One region of the Paraburkholderia unamae genome, then DNA from elsewhere that is predicted to be linked to it. Evidence: predicted binding sites of a transcription regulator. Region 1 holds the regulator's gene; each other region holds the start of a gene.
What was found. The regulator HrcA, encoded in region 1, represses chaperone genes, less so after heat shock. The targets are predictions, from matches to a motif close to TTAGCACTCNNNNNNNNNGAGTGCTAA.

Region 2: a site for HrcA is predicted at 609-635, ahead of C7402_RS19845 (co-chaperone GroES). Genes of this name have one in related genera too.
Region 3: a site for HrcA is predicted at 1,251-1,277, ahead of C7402_RS21240 (co-chaperone GroES). Genes of this name have one in related genera too.

The regions. Positions count from the first base shown of each region.
Region 1 covers NZ_QEOB01000001.1:872,900-875,166, forward strand. Annotated here, with positions in the region: gene C7402_RS03840 (NAD kinase) at 1-656, opposite strand, end outside; gene hrcA (heat-inducible transcriptional repressor HrcA) at 902-1,921, shown strand; gene hemH (ferrochelatase) at 2,123-2,267, shown strand, end outside.
Region 2 covers NZ_QEOB01000009.1:143,985-146,251, forward strand. Annotated here, with positions in the region: gene C7402_RS19840 (flavin reductase family protein) at 1-343, shown strand, start outside; gene C7402_RS19845 (co-chaperone GroES) at 729-1,019, shown strand; gene groL (chaperonin GroEL) at 1,064-2,267, shown strand, end outside.
Region 3 covers NZ_QEOB01000010.1:70,855-73,121, forward strand. Annotated here, with positions in the region: gene groL (chaperonin GroEL) at 1-889, opposite strand, end outside; gene C7402_RS21240 (co-chaperone GroES) at 916-1,206, opposite strand; gene C7402_RS21245 (ABC transporter ATP-binding protein) at 1,391-2,267, opposite strand, start outside.

The sequences.
Region 1 (2,267 bases):
TGCGGGGCAATCGGCACGAGCACGATGCCTTGCAACTGCGGATGCAGGATCGGCCCCTGCGACGAGAGCGCGTAAGCGGTCGAGCCCGTGGGCGTCGCGACGATCAGGCCGTCCGAGCGCTGGTTGTACATGAAGCGGCCGTCCACGTTCACGCGCAGCTCCGCCATGCCGGAAAAGCCGCTGCGGTTCACGACCACGTCATTGAAGGCGAGCGCGTGATAGATCGGGTCGCCGTCGCGCGTGATGCGCGATTCGAGCAGCGAGCGCTCCTCGCGCTCGAACGAGCCCGCGAGCAGTTGCGGCACGACCTCCTGCATTTCGGAAAACGCGATGTCGGTGATGAAGCCGAGACGCCCGTGGTTGATGCCGATGAGCGGCGTGCGGTAGGGCGCGAGCTGGCGGCCGATGCCGAGCATCGTGCCGTCGCCGCCGAGCACCACGGCTACGTCCGCGCGCGCGCCGATCTCTGCGGGCTGAAGCGCGGGATAGCCCTGCGCGCCGATTTCCTCCGCGGTCTGCGCTTCGAACACGACCTCGAAGCCGCGCTTCGCAATGGTCTGGGCGAGCGCCGACAGCGGCTCGGCGATGCCTGGCGTATTGCTGCGCCCGACTAGCGCAACCGTCTTGAACTGGCTCTGGATCTTATGGATCTGCATGCCGGCATTACACCATAGTCAGGTCGCGAAAAGAACCTGGCGCGGGCCCCGGACGCCCCGCCGGGCCTTGCATGCCGCGCCTTCCAGCCCGAAGCCGGTGACACGGCGATGACAAAACGCGAGCGCGAGGCGCGCCGGCCGGGGGCGCGGGCAGCAAGCCGCGCGCCGTGCCGGGCGGCTTGCCCGAAGGCCGCGCCACGCGGCGTACTCGCCGTGAACCCGCCATTAGGCTAAAATTTTCAGTCATGCTAGATCCCCGCGCACAAACCCTCCTCAAAACGCTGATCGAGCGCTACATCGCCGAAGGTCAGCCGGTCGGCTCGCGCACGTTGTCGCGCTATTCCGGCCTGGAGCTGAGCCCGGCGACCATTCGCAACGTGATGTCGGACCTCGAGGAACTGGGGCTCGTGTCCAGCCCGCACACCTCGGCCGGGCGCGTGCCCACGCCGCGCGGCTACCGCCTGTTCGTCGACACCATGCTCACCGTCGAGCCAGGTTCCGAGGACGACGCGGTCACGCGCGCGGTGAAAACCACGCTGCGCCCCGGCGAGCCGCAGAAGGTGGTGGCGGCGGCGGCCAGCGTGCTGTCGAACCTCTCGCAGTTCGCGGGCGTGGTGCTCACGCCGCGGCGCAGCCACGTGTTCAAGCAGATCGAGTTCATGCGCCTGTCCGACAAGCGCATCCTGCTCATCATCGTGACGCCCGAAGGCGACGTGCAGAACCGCATCATGGCGACGCAGCGCGACTTCACGCCTTCCGAGCTGATCGAAGCCTCCAATTACATCAACGCGCATTTTGCCGGCCTTTCGTTCGACGAGGTGCGCCGCCGCTTGCGCGAGGAAATCGACGCGCTGCGCGGCGACATGACGACACTCATGCACGCGGCCGTGACCGCGAGCACCGAGGAGCCCGAAAGCGGCGACACCGTGCTCATCTCTGGCGAGCGCAACCTGCTCGAAGTGGCCGATCTTTCGTCGGACATGGCGCGCCTGCGCAAGCTGTTCGACGTGTTCGACCAGAAAACCAGCCTCCTGCAACTGCTCGACGTTTCGAGTCACGCGCAGGGCGTGCAGATTTTCATCGGCGGCGAGTCGAACCTCGTGCCGATCGAGGAAATGAGCGTGGTGACGGCGCCCTACGAGGTGAACGGCAAGATCGTGGGTACGCTCGGCGTGATCGGGCCGACCCGCATGGCCTACAACCGCGTGATTCCGATCGTGGACATCACCGCGCGCCTGCTTTCGCTCACGCTCAGCCAGAACTGAGCGCCGGGCCGGGGCCACCCCCGCCTTTCCTGAGATCGTCGCCGAAAGCCGCGTTGCGCGCCATTAGCCGAACGGCCAACGTGCGGCGAGCCCGCAAACGGCGGCGCGGCGCCACCCGGTTGGCCTGCCAGGGGCGCCCGCTATAATGCTTGTTTCATGCAACCGTTGCCGCGCGAAAAGCGTGGCGCCACTGACTCGCCTATGCGTTTCGACCTGGAGCGGCCTTCGCAGTCCGCCGCGGCGCATCGCGTCGCCGTGCTGCTCATCAATCTGGGCACGCCGGACGCGCCCACGCCGCGCGCCGTGCGCCGCTATCTCGCGCAGTTCCTCTCCGATCCGCGCGTGG
Region 2 (2,267 bases), on a different contig from region 1:
TATTGTGGTTTCGGTTGGCCATCGTGCGCGCATGCACGAGTGCTTGATGCGCTCGGATCTCTTCGGTGTCAGTGTGCTGTCCGAAGAGCAGGAGTCGCATAGCCGTCATTTCGCCGGCGAGCCACAGGCGTGGCTCGCGCCGCGCTTCATGGAGGTCGAGGGACTCGCCGGCGTGGTGCTGCTGCATCGCGCGCTGGCCCGATTCGCGGCGCGCGTCGTCGACCGTCATCCGTGCGGCGATCACACGCTCTTTGTCGGCGAGGTGCTTTCGTTCTCGCTCGAGGAGGACGCTCCGCTCGTGTTCTACGGCGGACGCTACGCTTCGGTGGCGCAGGGCCACTGATCTCGCCGGGCCGATCCGGCCCGGTTTCCCGTTCCCGCAGGGCGGTGGGGCGTGCAGGCGCGCGTTCCATGCGCATCTCCAAGGCCGGGAATTCATCGTATACCCTGACCCCACAAGGCGCAGCCTTCATGTTTTCGTCCAATTTAGACGTTAAAGCGGAACTTTGACGCTCTGATAGCGACAAATTGCCGAATTAGCGCAACAAGTCACGCCACTTCCCCCGCTTCGCTCCCCTTCTTGAATTTGTCATTCCTCGTCCATATAATTAGCACTCACTGCACGAGAGTGCTAACAACTCTGGTGCGAACCACATCTCTGGCTGACGGTAGTCGGCAGCCAGGTTTTCTTGAGTCGCTTCAAGTCCTAATCAAGAGAGGATCTATCCATGAACCTTCGTCCTTTGCACGATCGCGTGATCGTCAAGCGCCTGGATCAAGAAACCAAGACCGCTTCGGGCATCGTGATCCCGGACGCAGCGGCAGAAAAGCCGGATCAAGGTGAAGTCCTGGCCACGGGCCCGGGCAAGCGTGACGACAAGGGCTCCCTGATCGCGCTCGACGTCAAGGTCGGCGATCGCGTCCTGTTCGGCAAGTACGCTGGCCAGACCGTCAAGGTCGATGGCAACGAACTGCTCGTGATGCGCGAAGAAGACATCATGGCCGTGGTGCAGAAGTAAGTTCAGCCCACCGCACATTCATCAAGAATTCAAGGAGTTAGAAGATGGCAGCTAAAGACGTCGTGTTCGGCGATTCCGCCCGTTCCAAGATGGTTGAAGGCGTGAACATTCTCGCCAACGCAGTGAAGGTTACGCTGGGTCCGAAGGGCCGCAACGTGGTCCTCGAGCGCTCGTTCGGCGGCCCGACGGTCACCAAGGACGGTGTCTCGGTCGCAAAGGAAATCGAGCTCAAGGACAAGCTCCAGAACATGGGCGCGCAAATGGTCAAGGAAGTCGCTTCCAAGACCAGCGACAACGCCGGTGACGGCACGACGACGGCTACGGTTCTGGCCCAGTCGATCGTCCGCGAAGGCATGAAGTACGTCGCATCGGGCATGAACCCGATGGACCTGAAGCGCGGCATCGACAAGGCCGTCGCAGCAGCAATCGAAGAGCTGCGCAAGGTCAGCAAGCCCTGCACGACCAACAAGGAAATCGCTCAAGTCGGTTCGATCTCGGCAAACAGCGACACGTCGATCGGCGACCGTATCGCTGAAGCGATGGACAAGGTTGGCAAGGAAGGCGTCATCACCGTCGAAGACGGCAAGTCGCTGCAAGACGAGCTGGAAGTCGTCGAAGGTATGCAGTTCGACCGCGGCTACCTCTCGCCGTACTTCATCAACAACCCGGACAAGCAAGTCGCCGTGCTGGAAAGCCCGTTCGTCCTGCTGTTCGACAAGAAGATCTCGAACATCCGTGATCTGCTGCCGGTTCTGGAACAAGTCGCGAAGGCTGGCCGTCCGCTGCTGATCATCGCTGAAGACGTCGAAGGCGAGGCACTGGCCACGCTGGTCGTCAACAACATCCGTGGCATCCTGAAGACCGTCGCCGTCAAGGCTCCGGGCTTCGGCGACCGCCGCAAGGCCATGCTGGAAGACATCGCGATCCTGACCGGCGGCCAGGTCATCGCTGAAGAAACCGGCCTCACGCTCGAAAAGGCAACGCTGGCCGAACTGGGTCAAGCGAAGCGCATCGAAGTGGGCAAGGAAAACACGACGATCATCGACGGCGCAGGCGAAGCTTCGACCATCGAAGCCCGCGTGAAGCAAATCCGCACGCAGATCGAAGAAGCGACGTCGGACTATGACCGTGAAAAGCTGCAAGAGCGCGTTGCCAAGCTGGCAGGCGGCGTGGCAGTGATCAAGGTCGGCGCTGCGACCGAAATCGAAATGAAGGAAAAGAAGGCACGCGTGGAAGACGCGCTGCACG
Region 3 (2,267 bases), on a different contig from region 1:
CCGTGAGGATCGCGATGTCTTCGAGCAGCGCCTTACGGCGATCGCCGAAGCCCGGCGCCTTCACGGCCACGGTCTTGAGCACGCCGCGAATGTTGTTCACGACGAGCGTGGCGAGCGCCTCGCCCTCGATATCCTCGGCGATCAGCAGCAGCGGCCGCCCCGCCTTCGCCACTTGCTCCAGCACCGGCAGCAGGTCGCGAATGTTCGAGATCTTCTTGTCATGCAGCAGGATGAACGGATTGTCGAGCTCCGCGACCTGCTTGTCCGGGTTGTTGATGAAGTACGGCGAGAGATAGCCGCGATCGAATTGCAGGCCTTCCACGACGTCCAGTTCGTCTTCGAGCGACTTGCCGTCCTCGACCGTGATCACGCCTTCCTTGCCCACGCGGTCGATCGCCTCGGCAATGCGCTGGCCGATCGACTCCTCGCCGTTGGCCGAGATCGTCGCCACCTGGGCGATCTCCTTGCTCGTCGTGGTGGGTTTGCTGATCTTCTTCAGTTCCTCGACGGCCGCGTGCACAGCCTTGTCGATGCCGCGCTTCAGGTCGAGCGGGTTGAGCCCGGCCGCCACGTACTTCTGGCCTTCGCGCACGATCGCCTGGGCGAGCACGGTGGCGGTCGTGGTGCCGTCGCCCGCGGCGTCGCTCGTTTTCGAAGCGACTTCCTTGACCACTTGCGCGCCGATGTTCTGGAGCTTGTCGGCGAGTTCGATTTCCTTGGCGACGGACACGCCGTCCTTGGTCACGACAGGCGAGCCGAAGCTGCGTTCGAGCACGACGTTGCGGCCTTTCGGGCCGAGCGTGACTTTGACCACGTCGGCGAGCAGGTTCACGCCTTCGATGAGTTTGGTGCGGGCGATGTCGCCGAATACGATGTCTTTGGCTGCCATGATGACGGGTTCTCTCAGGTTCTCGTTTATTGATTGACGACTGCGACGATGTCTTCTTCGCGCAGTACGAGCAGTTCATTGCCATCGACCTTCACGGTCTGGCCGGCGTATTTGCCGAACAGCACGCGGTCGCCCACGCTCAGGTCCGGCGCGATGCGGCGGCCGTCGTTGTCGCGCCGGCCGGGGCCGACAGCGAGCACTTCGCCCTGGTCGGGCTTTTCGGAGGCGCTGTCGGGAATGACGATGCCCGACGTCGTGCGGGTTTCCTGGTCGAGTCGTTTAACGATCACGCGGTCGTGCAGTGGGCGCAGGCTCATGGGCTGAATTCTCTCGGTGATGCGCGATTGGGTTCGCTGTTGAGTTGGCACTCGCTGCATGCGAGTGCTGATGGAACACCGAGTATAGAAAGCCGCCGCGCGCCGCTCCAATAACGGATTGGCAGATCGATATCTCCAGAACGCGCTTATCGATATCGCACGCGCAGGTCATTGCAAAGCGCGTTCAGGCCGCTTCGGCTTCCAGCTCGCGCCCGGGAATCGCGGCGAGCAGCGTGCGCGTATACGGATGCCGGGGCGCGCGCCAGATGTTCTCGTGGTCGCCGCTTTCGACGATCTTGCCCTGCTGCATCACATGCACGCGGTCGGCGATGTAGCGCACCACCGAAAGATCGTGTGAGATGAAGAGCATGGAGAGCCCAAGCTCGCGCTTGAGTTCGACGAGCAGATTGAGGATCTGCGCCTGGATCGAGACGTCGAGCGCGGAAACCGGCTCGTCGCAGATCAGCAACGCGGGTTCGAGCACGAGTGCGCGCGCAATGCCAATGCGCTGACGCTGTCCGCCCGAGAATTCATGCGGAAAACGGCCAAGCGACGCCGCAGGAAGCCCCACGCGCTCCAGCACCGAGCGCACGCGAGCACGGCGCGCTGTCGCGTCGCCCACGCCGTTCACGGCCAGCACGGTTTCGAGAATGTCGCCCACCGTGCGGCGCGGATTGAGCGATGCATAGGGATCCTGAAAGACCATCTGCACCTTGCGACGCAAAGGCCGCAATGCGCGCTCGCCGAGCGCGACGAGATCGGTCCCCTCCAGCGCGATCGAGCCGTTGGCCACCGGCGTGAGGCGCATGATCGCGCGCGAAAGCGTGGACTTGCCGCAGCCCGATTCGCCCACGAGCCCCACCGTCTCGCCTCGGCCGATGTCGAACGACACGCCGTCCACGGCATGATGCGCCGGTGCGCCGTGGCGCTGCGCATACGTCACGCGCAGGTCGCGCACGGCGAGCAGCGGTGCGGCGTCGGCGGCCTGAATGCTCGACACCGCGCGTTCAGGCACCTTGCGCGGCACCACCACGAAGCCGCCTTCCTCACCGGGCCGGTCC